Regions from separate parts of the Leucobacter sp. NPDC077196 genome, predicted to be linked through region 1. Evidence: predicted binding sites of a transcription regulator. Region 1 holds the regulator's gene; the other holds the start of a gene.
The links. Region 1 encodes LexA, which represses DNA repair genes until DNA is damaged. Its sites were predicted from a motif close to TCGAACANNTGTTCGA; they were not measured.

Region 1 (7,957 bases):
CGCTCGATCTCGTCACGTATCTGCGCAACCACACCGATGCGCTGCCGCTCGCGCACCTGACGACCGTCGGAGAAAGCCGGGAGGCCGTGCGAGGCGCGATCCACGCCATCATGGATGCGGGAGTACACGACTTCCTCGCGCTCCGCGGCGATCCGCCGCGTGGGTTCGACGAGAGCGACGCGCAGGTCGCGGGGTCGTTGAGTGCGCTCGAACTCGTGCGCTTGATCGCAGAGGCGCGCGCGGATCGACCTGCGTTGACGAGTGTCGGCCGCACGGCGGTCGCGGCATACCCGAACGGCCATCCACTCTCCCGCTCGCGCGCCGAAGACATCGACTGGCTCGTGGCGAAGCAGGAGTCCGGGGCGAATCTGGCGATCACCCAGCTCTTCTTCCACGCTGACGACTATCTGTCGTTCGTCGATGATGCCCGATCGGCCGGACTCCGCATTCCCGTGCTGCCCGGACTCATGCCGGTCGCGACCAGTGCGCAGCTGCGCAAGGTCGCCTCGCTCGCCGGGCAGCCGGCTCCGGCAGACCTCGCGCACGAACTGGACGCAGAGGGCGGCTACGCGCCGGAATTGGGGGTCGAGCACACTGTCGCCCTCGCGCGAGAGTTGCTCGCAGGAGGTGCACCGTCGGTGCACCTCTATACGTTCAACCGGCACGAGCAGGTCCTCGCCGTGCTCCGCGAGCTGGGTCTGCTGACACCGGATCCAGTCGTGTAGGGCTTTCCGCTCATTCGGCCGCGATGCGGTCCGAACTCGCCTCGGGCTCGGTCGGCTGCAGCGCCTGCACGGCCTGAGGGTACGAGGTCGGCGCGCGTTTCGCGAGGTGCTGCAACGCCTCGGGTACCGTTCTGCCGGTCGCGCGCATCGTCTGCGCCCAGAGGCGCCCGGCGCGGTAGGAGGATCGCACGAGGGGGCCCGCGAGCACACCGGAGAAGCCGAGCGATTCGGCTTCGGATTGCAGCTCCCTGAACTCCTCGGGGCGTACCCAGCGATCGATCGGGTGGTGCCGTGCCGAGGGGCGCAGGTACTGCGTCAGCGTGAGGATCTCGCACCCTGCGGCCCTGAGCTCAGCCATGGTCTCAGAGACCTCGGCGCGGGTCTCACCCATGCCGAGGATCAGGTTCGACTTGGTGACCATCCCGGAGTCGCGCGCCCGAGCGATCACGCTCAGCGAACGTTCGTAGCGGAAGCCGGGGCGGATGCGGCGGAAGATGCGGGGCACAGTCTCGAGATTGTGGGCGAACACTTGCGGCGCTGCTGCGAACACCTGCTCGAGATCCTCGGCACGCCCTCCGAGGTCGTCCACGAGTACCTCGACGCCCGAACCAGGGTTCATTGCATGCACCTGACGGATGGTCTCGGCGTAGAGCCATGCGCCCGTGTCTGGAAGATCATCGCGCGTGACCCCCGTGATCGTCGCGTACTTCAGGCCCATGGTGCGCACCGATTCCGCTACGCGACGCGGTTCATCGCGATCCAGCGCGAGGGGCTTGCCACTTGTGATCATGCAGAAATCGCACCTCCGAGTGCAGATCGATCCGCCGATGAGGAAGGTGGCTTCGCGATCCTCCCAGCACTCGAAGACGTTGGGGCAGCCGGCTTCCTGGCAGACGGTGTGGAGCCCCTCGCTCGCGACCAGGTCGCGCACCTGCCGGTACTCCGGGCCGAGCCGGGCGCGGGTCTTGATCCACTCGGGCTTCCGTTCGATCGGGGTCTCGGCGTTGCGCGCCTCGATGCGGAGGAGCGGGCGGCCCTCCGACTCGGGGCGAGTGCCGATCGATGGCAGGCGACGCGCGCTCAAGCGACGAGCTCCGCGATCGCTTCCGCGAGACGCGCCTGGAGGCGGGGCGCCACCGCCGCCGGTGCGATCCTGCGACCGGCGAGCGCACTCAGCGTCGTGACCCCGGCATCTTGAATTCCGCACGGTACGAACGTGGCGAACGGAGCGAGATCGTTGCAGCAGTTGATCGCGATACCGTGGGTGACGATGCCGGCGCGGGCGTGCAGGCCGACCTGTGCGACCTTCGCCGGTGGGCCTTCGCCGTGCGTGGCCCATACTCCCGAACGGCCGTCGACGCGGAAGCCCAGGAGAGCATACTCGGCCATCGTCTCGATGATCGCGGCTTCGAGCGCCCGTACGAGGTCGACGACGCCGGCCCCGCGTCGCAGCAGAACGATCGGGTAGCACACGAGTTGGCCCGGGCCGTGCCAGGTCACCCGGCCGCCGCGATCGACCGGGACGACCGGGCTTCCGTCCACGGGGTGTTCACCCGGCTCGGAGCGGCGACCTGCGGTGTACACCGGTTCGTGCTCCAGCAAGAGGATGGTGCCGCGGTCGGCGCCCTGGTCGATTCGGCCGACGGCCTGTGACTGGAGTTCGAGACCGCGCGCATATGGGACGTAGTCGGGGTCGAATCCGACCTGGAGCATCGTTACTCCGGGCAGAGCGGAGGGGATCGACGACGGGGTATCAGCCATGCCATCACTTTAGATAGACCCGGTGCAACAAAGCAATCGCGGGAGCGAACCCAAGTGTGAGCTGTCGGGGTTCGCGCCGTGCTGTCGCGGTGGGCGCTGCTCCGGCGCTGCGCAGCAGCGCCGGAGGGCTAGACCGAACGGAAGACCGCGACCACCCGTCCAAGCACTTCGGCGTGGTCACCGAGGATCGGCTCGAACGCGCTATTGCGCGGTAGAAGCCAGGTGTGCCCGTCTCGGCGACGGAACACCTTCACCGTGGCCTCGCCATCGAGCATCGCGGCCACGATGTCTCCGTTCTCAGCCTCCCGCTGCTGCCGAATGACGACGAAGTCGCCGTCGCAGATCGCAGCGTCGATCATCGAGTCGCCCACGACGCGCAGCATGAAGAGCTGTCCGTCTCCGACGAGAGCGCGCGGGAGCGGGACGATCTCCTCGACCTGCTGTTCTGCTGTGATCGGGACCCCGGCGGCGATCTGCCCGACGAGGGGGACGTACGCCGCTTCTTCGGGTCGTTGCGCCGGCGTCTCTGCGATGGCCGCTGATGTCGAGGCCAGCTCTACCAGGATCTCGAGGGCGCGGGGCCGGTTTGGATCGCGCCTGATGTACCCGCCGAGTTCGAGGCGGCTGAGCTGGTGCGTCACGCTCGAGAGCGATGAGAGCCCAACGGCATCGCCGATCTCGCGCATGCTCGGCGGGTACCCGCGGCTCTCCACTGATCGGGCGATGCACTCGAGGATCGCCTGCTGCTTCTCGCTCAACGGCTTCATGGATCGGGGCGTGGCTGCGTCGCTCATCGCTGTCCTTTCTGGCCCAGAGGGCGATGCGGAGGGGGCGCGATCCATGAATGTCGGTGGGTGCTGATTCAGTGATCCCGTTGACCGAAACCCTAGCCGCACCGTTCGAACACCGGCAAACATATGTTCGAGTGTCGCGGAAAAACAGCGAAACATACCTTCGACTGTGGCCTTGCGGTTTCGATTCATCGAATATATATTCGAAACAGATGTTCGCATGAGCTTGAATGCTTGCGGCCGTCACCAACGAAGGGAGATCATCATGAGCGCATCAGCGGTTCTGAGTCAGGAATCACGAGAGTCGACCGAAGCTTCGGGCGCCCTCCGCCTGACCCGACGCGGGCGCATCGTGCTCGGCGGTGCTGCGACAGTGCTGATCGCCGGATTGCTCGCACTGTTTGCATCCTTCGCCGCCCCTGAGGCAATGGCATCGGGTGAGGGCCCGCGTGGTGAGCAATTCGAGTATGTGGTGGTGCAGCCGGGTACTTCGCTCTGGTCGCTGGCGACGCATCTCGATCCCTCCGCCGACCCCCGCGATCTCATCACTGAGATCGTGCACTTGAACCAGCTTGACGACTCGTCGGTACAGGCGGGCGAAGCGATCGCGGTGCCGTTGCGGTACTCGGGCAATCCGCTGGTGGTGTCGGGAGACGAACTCGGGGTCTGAGCGTCCCGTCGCCCCACGGTCGGGTGCGGTTTCGGCTCTAGACTGGGTGGGTGACTAGCCTGAGCGATCTTCCTCTCCGCGACAACCTCGTCGGGCAGCAGCCGTATGGCGCGCCGCAGGACGCGGTGAGGGTGAGCTTGAACGTCAACGAGAATACGCATCCCATCCCCGAGCACGTCGCAATCGATATTGTGCAGTCGCTCGCTCGCGCGGTGACGGGAGTGAATCGATATCCGGATCGTGAGTTCACCGAACTGCGAGTCTCTCTCGCCGGGTATCTCGGCCACGGGCTCGGCCCGGATCAACTCTGGGCGGCAAACGGTTCGAACGAGGTGCTGCAGCAGGTGCTCCAGGCGTTCGCCGGTCCGGGGCGTTCGCTGTTGAGCTTCACGCCGACCTATTCGATGTATCCGCTGCTCGCATCGGGAACCGATACCGAGTGGATCGCCGTCGAGCGTCCCGCCGACTACGTGCTCACTCCGGAGTCGGTCGTCGAAGCGCTTCAGAAGCATCAACCGGATGTCGCGATACTGTGCGGTCCGAACAACCCCACGGGAACGACCCTCGATCGTGACGTGATTCTTGCGGCTTACGACGCCTTCGACGGAATTCTTGTCGTTGACGAGGCGTATCAGGAGTTCGATACGGATCGCGAGAGCGCCGTGTCGCTCCTCCCGGGGCGGCACCGACTCCTGGTATCGCGCACCATGAGCAAGGCCTTCGCCTTCGCCGGCGTGCGCCTCGGGTATCTCGCCGCTGACGCGGCAGTGATCGACGCCCTTCGACTGGTGCGCCTCCCGTACCATCTTTCTGCGCTCACCCAGGCAGCGGCGACCGCAGCCATTCGCCACGCAGACGCGATGCTGGCGACTGTCGCAGACATCAGCGCGCAGCGTGATCGACTCGCCCGGGCCCTGACCGAACTCGGGTACCGAGTGCACCCCTCTGGCGCGAACTTCGTGCTCGTCGGTGGTTTCACCGACCCTGCAGCGACGTTCGAGGCGCTGCGTGAGCGGGGCATTCTGATCCGCAACCTCAGCATCCCGGGTCATCTCCGCATCACGGCGGGCACCGAGGCGGAGACGAGCGCAGTGATCGAGGCGATCGCGGCGCTCGGCCCGGGCGGGGCCCAGGGCTGAACGCGGCCGAACCCGCGGGGATCGCCGATAGGATGGGCAGTATGACTGCAGCACCGCGCACCGCCTCGCTCACGCGTTCCACCAGTGAGTCGCAGATCAGCATCTCCGTCGATCTCGATGGCACGGGTGAATCGCGCATCGAGACCGGTGTGCCGTTCTTCGATCACATGCTCACCGCGTTCGCCCGGCACTCCTTGACCGACCTCACGGTTGACGCGGTCGGCGACGTGCACATCGACGTCCACCACACGGTGGAAGACACCGGAATTCTGCTCGGCCAAGCCATTCTCGAAGCGCTCGGCGACAAGGCGGGCATCTCCCGCTACGGCGATGCGCTGGTGCCTCTCGACGAGGCGCTCGCGCAGGCCGTGGTCGACATCTCGGGGCGGCCCTACCTCGTGCACGGTGGCGAGCCCGTCGGGTACGAACTGCATCTCATCGGCGGCCACTTCACCGGGTCGATGGTGCGGCACTTCTTCGAAGCCCTGACGCTGAACGCGCGCCTCACCGTGCACCTGAAGCTGCTCGAGGGTCGCGATCCGCATCACATCGCCGAAGCCGAGTTCAAGGCATTCGCCCGAGCATTCCGCGAGGCCAAGGCGCTCGATCCGCTCGTCGCCGGTGTGCCGTCGACCAAGGGCGCACTGTGACGTCAGCGTCGGAGCCCTCGCGCAAATCAGTGGTGGTGCTCGACTACGGCTCGGGCAACGTGCACTCAGCGGTGAAAGCGCTCGCGCACGCGGGCGCCGATGTCGAACTGACGCGCGATCCCGCCGCTGTGATGGCCGCTGACGGGCTGCTCGTCCCGGGCGTGGGCGCCTTCGACGCGGTCATGCGCCAGCTGCGCGCCGTGCGCGGCGATGAGCTCATCGATCGGAGACTCGCCGGCGGGCGCCCGGTGCTCGGCATCTGCGTCGGGGAGCAGGTGATGTTCGCGCACGGCATCGAGCGCGGCGTCGAGACCGAGGGTCTCGGGCAGTGGCCAGGAACGGTGCGGCAACTCGACGCCCCGGTGCTCCCGCACATGGGATGGAACACCGTCGAGGTTCCGCAGGGGTCGCGCCTGTTCGCGGGGCTCGAAGGCGAACGCTTCTACTTCGTCCACAGCAACGCCGCGACGGAGTGGACTATCGAGGGGCGCACGGCCGCCACGCGCCCGCTCGTCACGTGGGCAGAGCACGGCGAGCGATTCGTCGCTGCGGTCGAGAACGGCCCGCTGAGTGCCACCCAGTTCCACCCCGAGAAGTCGGGCGACGCAGGCATCCGGTTGTTGCGCAACTGGATCGAGACGCTGTAAGCCCGGCAGCCGGTCGGTCCGTGGTCGACTCGCTGCCAGTAGGCCGGAACCGCTGCATGAGCGGCGGCGCACCCCGAGAAGGAGAAACACGCATGAGCGAACTCGCCGAACGCCCGAAGCTCGAGTTGCTTCCGGCAATCGACATGGTCGACGGACAGGCGGTGCGGCTCACCCAGGGTGAAGCCGGGACCGAGACCGATTACGGCAGCCCGGTGGATGCCGCGCTCGACTGGATCGAACAGGGCGCCGAGTGGATCCACCTGGTCGACCTCGATGCGGCCTTCGGCCGAGGCAGCAACGTCGACGTCGCGCGAAGGATCATCAAGCGCGCCGGAGACGTGAAGATCGAGTTCTCAGGAGGCATCCGCGACGATGCGTCGCTCGAAGCCGCACTCGACATGGGTGCGACGCGCGTCAACCTGGGCACCGCGGCTCTGGAGAATCCGGAGTGGACCCAGGCCGTGATCGCACGGTTCGGCGAACAGGTCGCCGTGGGCTTGGACGTGCGGGGCGAGACGCTCGCGGCGCGCGGATGGACCGAGGAGGGCGGCAACCTGTGGGAGGTGCTCGACCGACTCGAGGACGCCGGCTGCGCCCGATACGTCGTCACTGACGTGACCAAGGACGGCACGTTGCGTGGACCCAACATTGAGCTGCTCAGCAGGGTGTGCGCCCGAACGGAACGCCCGGTCGTCGCTTCGGGCGGCGTCTCGAGCCTCGACGATCTCGCGGCGCTCCGCCAGCTCGTGAGCGAAGGCCTGGAAGGCGCGATCGTGGGCAAGGCGCTCTACGACGGCGCGTTCTCACTGCCCGCTGCGCTCGACGTCGCGGGGCGGTAACCGCGGAGGCGACGCAGGCATGGCGATCAAGAAGCTCCCGTCGACCGGCGACGTGCCGCGGAGCACCGGGGTGCCCGAAAGCCTCGCAGCCGGTGGCGAGACAGACTCTGCAGGGTTTCCGTGGGCCGGACGCACCTTCGATCATCACGAGACGGCGTTCGCGAGCGATGACGGTCGCGCATCCGAAGCCGTCACGGCGCTTGTCCTCGCGGTGCGAAATGCGGCGGAAGCCGCTCGAGCTGCTTCGGGTGCGGACGCCTACTGGAACGCGGTGCGCGAGGTCGCGGAAGCCCAGGCGAATGCGATCGCCGGGTTCGCGGCTGAGCGCTTTCTCGTACCGATGCTCGCGGAGGCGGGTGAACTGGGGGAGACCCCCGACGGCCGTACCGTGGAGAAATCCCAGGAGCTGTCGATCGTGGCGGTCGCGGGACCCGATGGGAGGCGCGTGCTGCCCATCTTCACCTCGGTCGAGACGCTCTCCCGCTGGAATCCGGAAGCGCGTCCGATCCCCGTGCCGGGCGCCCAGGCCGCTCTGGCCGCGGCGCAAGACGACACGGAACTGATCATCATCGATCCGGGCACGCCCGAGCGCGAATTCGGGGTGCGTCGCCCGGCACTCGAAAGCCTTGCTCTGGGCAAGCGCGTGCTCCCGGCGTGGGCCGATCCGGCCGTGCAAGAGGAGTTCCGCGCCTTCGGCGACAGCGATCCGCGCATCGAGTCGCTGTGGATTGCGCC
Region 2 (7,957 bases), on a different contig from region 1:
GAGCAAGACCACGACGAGAAAGACGAGCACATGCAGAACCTGCAGCAGCCTTCCGGGATGCCGACCCATCGGTACCGCCCGTTCCACGAGATCATCGACGTTGATCTGCCCGATCGCACGTGGCCCTCGAAGCGCATCACCGGGGCGCCGCGCTGGTGCGCGGTCGACCTCCGCGACGGCAATCAGGCCCTCATCGATCCCATGAGCCCTGAGCGCAAGCGGATCATGTTCGATCTGCTGGTCAAGATGGGGTACAAGGAGATTGAGGTCGGGTTCCCCTCGGCGAGCCAGACTGATTTCGACTTCGTGCGGCACCTCATCGAGGACGACGCGATTCCCGCCGACGTCACCATTCAGGTGCTGACTCAGGCGCGCGAGCACCTCATCACGCGCACCTACGAGTCGCTCATCGGGGCCAAGCGCGCGATCGTGCACCTGTACAACTCCACAAGCATTCTGCAGCGGGACGTCGTGTTCCGCTCCGACCGCGCCGGCATCAAGCAGATCGCGGTCGACGGTGCCAAGATCTGCAAGGCGAGCGAGCACATCTGCGCCGGCACCGAGGTCTACTACGAGTACTCGCCCGAGTCGTACACGGGCACCGAACTCGAGTACGCCGTCGAGGTCTGCAACGAGGTGCTCGAGGTGCTCGAGCCGACCGCCGAGCGCAAGGTGATCATCAATCTGCCGGCGACGGTCGAGATGGCGACACCGAATGTCTACGCCGATTCGATCGAGTGGATGAGCCGGCACCTGGCCCACCGCGAGAACGTGATTCTCTCGCTGCACCCGCACAACGATCGCGGCACCGCTGTGGCGGCCGCCGAGCTGGGGTACCAGGCAGGGGCCGATCGCATCGAGGGCTGCCTGTTCGGCAACGGCGAGCGCACCGGCAACGTCGACCTCGTCGCGCTCGGCATCAACTTGTTCACGCAGGGCATCGATCCGCAGATCGACTTCTCGCGCCTCGATGAAGTTCGCCGCACCGCCGAGTACTGCAACCAGCTGCGCGTGCCCGAGCGGAGCCCGTGGGCGGGCGACCTGGTCTACACCGCATTTTCGGGATCGCATCAGGATGCGATCAAGAAGGGCTTCGAGCGGATGGCGCAGGACGCGGCATCGGCTGGAACGAGCGTCGACGAGATCGAATGGGCGGTGCCGTACCTGCCCGTGGATCCGAAGGATCTCGGACGCTCGTACGAGGCCGTGATTCGCGTGAACTCGCAGTCGGGCAAGGGAGGCGTCGCCTACCTGTTGAAGACCGACCATCACCTCGACCTGCCGAGGCGCCTGCAGATCGAGTTCAGCTCGGTCGTGCAGCGCGTGACCGACACGGCGGGCGGAGAGATGTCGAGCGACGAGATCTGGCGCATCTTCCAGGACGAGTACCTTCCGACGCAGGTCGAGGACGCGGAGAACTGGGGGCGGTACAAGATCTTCCGTACCGCAACCACGAGCGCCGGAGACGGTGTGACCGAGCTGATCGTGGACTACCGCGTCGGATCCGAGGATCAGCGGCTCACCGCGCGGGGCAACGGTCCGGTCGACGCGTTCTTGAACGCGCTCAACGAGGCGGGGCATGCGGTGACGCTCTTCGATTATGTGGAGCACGCGATGAGCTCGGGCGGCGATGCCGTCGCCGCGTCGTACGTCGACCTCGAGGTCGATGGTCAGCGTCTCTGGGGCGTCGGCATCGACGCGGACACGAGCCGCGCGACGCTCGAGGCGATCGTGAGCGCGGTGAATCGAGCTGTGCGCAACGGCACTGCTGCGGAGTCCATCCACGCCTGAGTGCTCGATCCACCCCTTCCCCCTGCGAGCGGGGTCACTCTTCGTGCGTGTTGCCCCGGCGACACGCACCGAGGGTGACCCCGCTCGCGGGGTTGAGGGAGTTTTCGTAGATATGTTCGAATGTGCGGTGTGGCGAGGCGGTCGATCGCGCGTTGGTCTTCTAGGCTGATCACGTGATTGCTTCGATTCGCGGGCCCGTGCTCGCTGCGGGTGCCGGGTGGGTCGTCGTCGAGCTCGGAGGGCTCGGGATGCGCGTCGAAGTGCCGAGCGGACGCGTCTCGGCCGCGGTGCCCGGCGATCAGCTGCACCTGCAGACGTCGCTTGTGGTGCGCGAGGACTCCCTGACGTTGTTCGGGTTCGCGACCGAGGCCGAACTCGCCGTCTTCGGCCACTTGATCGCCGTGTCTGGCGTCGGCCCGCGCAGCGCGCTCGGCGTGCTCTCGGCTCTCACACCCGCGGAGATCGCGGCCGCAGTCGCCCTCGACGACGAGAAGCCGTTTCGCAAGGTCTCGGGCATCGGCCCGAAAACTGCGAAACTCATCACGCTCTCGCTGGCGGGCAAGCTCTCGCACCTCGAGTTGAACGTCGACGGTTCGTCCGAATCGGTGCCGCGCGAGTCCGACGCGGTCGCCGATGGGGTGCGCGAAGGCCTCGTCGGCCTGGGCTGGGGCGACGCCGAAGCCGGACAGGCGGTCCAGGACGCGCGTGAGGCCGGTGCTCCCGATGACAGCGCCGGGTTGCTGCGGGCCGCGCTCGCCCTGTTGCAAGCGGGTCGCAGCGGCGGCCGAGGATCGCGAGGCGCTCGATGAGCGGGGAGCTCTCGGCGCAGGCCACCGCATCGGAGCAGGGCTATGAGGGGGCGCTGCGGCCGACCAGCCTGGCCGAGTTCGTCGGGCAGTCGAAGGTTCGGCGCCAACTGGGTCTGCTGCTCGACGCCGCAACCATGCGGAGGCATACGCCGGATCACATTCTGCTCGCCGGTCCGCCCGGCCTCGGCAAGACGACGCTCTCCATGATCGTTGCGACGGAGCTCGACAAGCCCCTGCACCAGACATCGGGGCCCGCGATTCAGCACGCGGGCGACCTCGCCGCCGTGCTCTCCGCGTTGACTCCCGGTGAGGTGCTCTTCATAGACGAGATTCACCGCATGGCCCGCAGCGCCGAGGAGATGCTGTACCTCGCCATGGAGGATTTCAAAGTGGACATCATGGTGGGCAAGGGTGCCGGGGCGACTTCGGTGCCACTGGAATTGTCGCCGTTCACGCTCGTGGGAGCAACGACGCGGGCCGGCCTGCTGCCGAATCCGCTCCGAGACCGTTTCGGGTTCACCGCCCACCTCGAGTTCTACTCCGACGACGAGCTCTCGAACGTGGTGCGCCGCGCCTCCGGACTCATCGAGTTCGGGCTCTCCGAAAGCGGAATCGACGAGATCGCACGGCGCTCGCGGGGCACCCCGCGAATCGCCAACCGCCTCCTGCGTCGCGTGCGCGACTACGGTCTGGTGCACGGTGTGCCGGGGGACACGTCGACGGTTCAGGCTGCGCTCGCGCTGTACGACGTCGACGATCACGGGCTCGATCGTCTGGATCGTGAAGTGCTGCGCGCTGTGGTGGAGCGCTTCAACGGAGGGCCCGTCGGCCTCTCGACACTCGCGGTTTCAGTAGGAGAGGAATCGGAGACCATCGAAGCGGTGGTCGAGCCGTTCCTCGTGCGCACCGGATTGCTCTCGCGCACACCGCGCGGTCGTGTGGCGACGCGCTTGGGCTGGGAGCACCTCGGCGCGGTGCCTCCGGGCATACCCGCAGAATAAGATGGAGTGTTCCCAGCGGCGACCCGTTAAACTGGTCGAATCTGTGCCTCATGAGAGGCATGAATTCGCCTGTTGAAAGGACCGTTGTGGCTCTGGACCCGATCACTCTTGTGATGTTCGCGCTGATCGCGCTGTTGATCTTCTTCATGTTCCGGAACGGAAAGAAGCGCCAGGCGGCGCAGCAGGAGCTGCAGAACAACGTTCAACCCGGCGCCGAGGTCATGCTCCAGTCGGGCATCTTCGGCACGATCGATTCGATCGACGAAGAGGACAACAAGGTCACGCTGCGCAGCGGCACCTCGACCTTCGTCGTGCACCGCAATGCGGTCTCACAGGTCGTCGCGCCGGTCGATGCGCCGCAGGAGGCCGAGAGCTCCGAGCTCGCACCCGACGACGATCCCGCCTTCGGGGAGCGTTTCGGCGCGACCGACGCGCCGCCGCTCGTGGATCCCACCGCAGCAGGCGATGCCCCGCTCGCACCTGAAGCCGATCCTCGTCGCGAAGGCGACAAGGGCTCCGACGTCGATGAGCAGGGGAACGGTTCGGCCCCGAAGGCCTGAACCGATGGCCGCGGTGATGCCGAGGCCATCTCTGTCCACGTTTAGAGAAAGCAGTCTGTCTTGGCGTCTTCACCCGCCGTCCGGAGGGCCCGTCGTTCCCTCATTCTCCTCCTGGTCTTCATCGTTGGTCTCGTGGGATTGATCTCATACGGCGTTTTCAACAGCAACGCAACCTGGACTCCGAAGCTCGCGCTCGATCTGCAGGGTGGTACGCAGGTGCTCCTCGCTGCGGAGCAGACCGACGGCGAGGCTGTTGCCGGCGATCAGCTGCAGCAGGCGGTGTCGATTATTCGACAGCGCGTCGATGCGGCCGGTGTCTCCGAAGCGGAGATCACCACGCAAGGCAGCCAGAACATCTCGGTGTCGATCCCGGGCAAAGCTGACGAAGCGACCATGCAACGCATCGAGGCGTCCGCGAACCTCGATTTCCGGCCCGTGCTGACGTACGGCATCGGGGCGAGCATCGACGAGGCCACGGCTGAGGAGGGCGACGAAGCCGGCGCTGCAGAGGATGACTCCACGGACGAGACCGCGGAGGAAGATGGGGCCGCTGATGAGGCGCCCGCCAGCGAGGCCGCTGAAGATGAATCGGAAGCCTACGATGAGAGCCTCGATCCTGAGACGATTCCCGAGAGCGCTGGGGACATCGCCTGGATCACCCCCGCGCTCCAGGAGAAGTTCGATGCCTTCACGTGCTCGTCGGACGCGGCGCTCGACGCCGGCAATTCGCCGGCAGATCGGCCGCTCATCACGTGCGATGACACCGGCGCCGCCAAGTACATCCTCGGCCCGGTCGAGCTCGATGGCTCGGTGATCACCGATGCGACCGCGCAGGTCGGCACCACGTCGACCGGCGCGTCCACCGGCGAGTGGGTCGTGCAGATCACCATGAACAAGCAGGGCACCGAGACCTTCGGCAAGATCAGCACGCGACTCTTCGGCGCTGCAGAACCGCAGAACCAGTTCGCGTTTGTGCTCGACGGGCGAGTGCTCTCTGCGCCTACGATGCAGGCGCAGATCCTCGACGGCCGCCCCTCGATCAGTGGTCAGTTCACGCAGGAGTCCGCGGGCGCCCTCGCCGACCAGCTGAAGTTCGGCGCACTGCCGATCGACTTCACGGTGCAGAGCCAGGAGGACATCTCAGCGACGCTGGGCACGAGCCAGCTCTCGGCAGGTCTGCTGGCAGGCCTGATCGGGCTGCTCCTGGTCGTCGTCTACTCGGCGTTCCAGTACCGTGCGCTCGGCTCGCTCACGATCGCGTCTCTGGTGGTCGCAGGCATCTTGACCTACCTGCTGCTGACGTTCTTCTCCTGGCGCCAGGGATATCGACTCTCACTCGCGGGCGTCGCGGGCATCATCGTCGCGGTGGGCTTCACGGCCGACTCGTTCATCGTCTACTTCGAACGAATCCGTGATGCATTGCGCGATGGGTTCTCAATCGAGAGCGCGGTGGAGCATGGCTGGAAGAAGGCATTCCGCACCGTGCTCGCGTCCGACGGCGTGAACTTCCTCGCCGCAGTCATTCTGTTCGTCCTCGCAGTGGGCAACGTGAAGGGCTTCGCGTTCACGCTCGGCCTGACCACGCTCGTCGACGTCATCGTCATCGCGTTCTTCACGCATCCGGTGATGACGCTGCTCGCGCGCACCCGCTTCTACCAGGGCGGCCATCCGTTCTCGGGGCTCGATCCGCAAAAACTCGGCGCGGTGTACCGCGGACGCCTGCAGTTCCGCGAGCCGACCGTCTCCGCTCGCGGTGCTGGCAAGAAGAACGCCCGAAGCCAGGCGGAGGCCGCCCGTCGACAGACCATCGCCGAACGCAAGGCCCTCATGGCCGACGCGTCAGCCGGAAAGGAAAGCTGACCATGGCCCGCTCATTCTCAGAGTTCGGCAACGCGCTCTACACCGGTGAGAAGTCGATCAACTTCGTCGGCCGTCGTAAGACGTGGTACACCGTCTCGCTCATCCTGATCATCATTTGCGTGGTTGGCCCGCTGCTGCGCGGCGGCTTCACCTTCGGCATCGAATTCACCGGCGGAAGCCAGTTCCAGGTGCATCTCGGTGAGAATCAGGATCGCGATCCGGCGATCGCCGAGGAGGCTGTGCGCGAGGAGCTGCCCTCGAGTGCTCCCCGCGTGTCCCAGATCGGACTGACCGATGTTCGGGTCCAGACGGAAGCGCTCTCCGACGCGGAGAACCGCACCGTGGCCGAGGCAATCGCCGACGGTTACGGCGTGCCCGTCGAAGAAGTGACGACGTCCTACATCGGGCCTGCGTGGGGACAGGACATCACGCGCCAGGCGATCATCGCGCTGATCGTATTCATCCTGTTCGCTGCACTGGTCATGGCGATGTACTTCAGAACGTGGAAGATGTCGCTCGCAGCCATCATCGCGCTGATGCACGACCTCGTAATCACCGCAGGCATCTACGGCATCTCCGGTTTCGAGATCACGCCTGCGGCGATGATCGGCTTCCTGACGATCCTCGGGTACTCGCTCTACGACACCGTGGTGGTCTTCGACAAGATTCGAGAGAACACCGCGCCGGGGGAGCTCAACGACCGCCGCACATTCGCGGAGTCCGTCAACCTCGGCGTCAACCAGACGCTCGTCCGATCAATCAACACCTCCGTGGTCGCGCTGCTCCCCGTGGCGTCGATCCTCTTCATCGGCGCGTTCGTGCTGGGCGCCGGCACCCTGCGCGACATTGCTCTCGCGCTCTTCATCGGCATCCTCGTGGGTGCGTACTCGACGATCTTCATCGCCGCTCCTGCCTATGCCCAGTTGCGTGGTCGGGATGATGCGATCAAGAAGCGCGACGCCAAGGTGTTGCGTATTCGCGAGCGTGAGGGAGAAGAGACTGACGAGGCCGTCATCCAGGCCGATACCGCCTCCGCACGGTAGATTTCACAGTACGCATGTTCGAGCCGGGGACGTTGGGGGAGGCGCGGTGCGCCCACCCCGACGGGCCCCGGCTCTCTTCATATGCACGGTGCTCTTCGCTCGCTTTGCTCCGGACCTCGCGACGGGTGTAGCGTTCAATCATTCGAGGGAGGTGATTCGTGGCAACTCAAGATACAACGATCAGCGGGACCACTGCGCTTCGGCGTCTGGTGCCCAGAATCTTCTCCCGCGGCAGCGCTCCGGGCGCTGTCGATCAGTTGATCCGTACGGTTCGCAGTAACCATCCCCGAGCAGATCTGACGGTGATCGAGCGCGCCTACGTCGTATCGGAGCGCGCACATCGCGGGCAAAAGCGTCGCAGCGGCGAACCGTACATCACTCACCCCATCGCCGTCGCCCAGATTCTCGCTGAACTCGGCATCGCACCGGTGGTGATCGCAGCTGCTCTGCTCCACGACACGGTCGAGGACACGGAGTACACGCTCGAGCAGCTCACGATCGATTTCGGCGAAGAGATCACGATGCTCGTCGACGGCGTGACGAAGCTCGACAAGGTCAAATACGGTGATTCGGCGCAGGCCGAGACTGTTCGCAAGATGGTCGTCGCGATGTCCAAAGACATCCGAGTGCTCGTGATCAAACTCGCGGATCGCTTGCACAACGCGCGTACCTGGGGATTCGTCTCGGGCGACTCCGCGAAGCGCAAGGCGCAGGAAACCATCGAGATCTACGCGCCACTCGCGCACCGGCTCGGTATCCAGTCGATGAAGACGGAGCTCGAAGACTTGTCCTTCGCGGTTCTCAAGCCGAAGCTGTACGCCGAGATCCAGAATCTCGTCGCGCAGCGCAACCCGCAGCGAGATGAGCTGGTGGGCATGGTCATCGGATCGATC

Region 2: a site for LexA is predicted at 1,896-1,911, ahead of ruvA (Holliday junction branch migration protein RuvA). Genes of this name have one in related genera too.

The regions. Positions count from the first base shown of each region.
Region 1 covers NZ_JBFBML010000001.1:580,773-588,729, forward strand. The annotation lists gene AB0O71_RS02785 (methylenetetrahydrofolate reductase) at 1-725, shown strand, start outside; gene lipA (lipoyl synthase) at 736-1,809, opposite strand; gene lipB (lipoyl(octanoyl) transferase LipB) at 1,806-2,486, opposite strand; gene lexA (transcriptional repressor LexA) at 2,615-3,280, opposite strand; gene AB0O71_RS02805 (hypothetical protein) at 3,543-3,947, shown strand; gene AB0O71_RS02810 (histidinol-phosphate transaminase) at 3,998-5,086, shown strand; gene hisB (imidazoleglycerol-phosphate dehydratase HisB) at 5,128-5,736, shown strand; gene hisH (imidazole glycerol phosphate synthase subunit HisH) at 5,733-6,383, shown strand; gene priA (bifunctional 1-(5-phosphoribosyl)-5-((5-phosphoribosylamino)methylideneamino)imidazole-4-carboxamide isomerase/phosphoribosylanthranilate isomerase PriA) at 6,476-7,222, shown strand; gene AB0O71_RS02830 (SseB family protein) at 7,242-7,957, shown strand, end outside.
Region 2 covers NZ_JBFBML010000006.1:43,391-51,347, reverse strand. The annotation lists gene leuA (2-isopropylmalate synthase) at 31-1,791, shown strand; gene ruvA (Holliday junction branch migration protein RuvA) at 1,965-2,600, shown strand; gene ruvB (Holliday junction branch migration DNA helicase RuvB) at 2,597-3,601, shown strand; gene yajC (preprotein translocase subunit YajC) at 3,688-4,161, shown strand; gene secD (protein translocase subunit SecD) at 4,222-6,021, shown strand; gene secF (protein translocase subunit SecF) at 6,024-7,064, shown strand; gene AB0O71_RS07920 (bifunctional (p)ppGpp synthetase/guanosine-3',5'-bis(diphosphate) 3'-pyrophosphohydrolase) at 7,223-7,957, shown strand, end outside.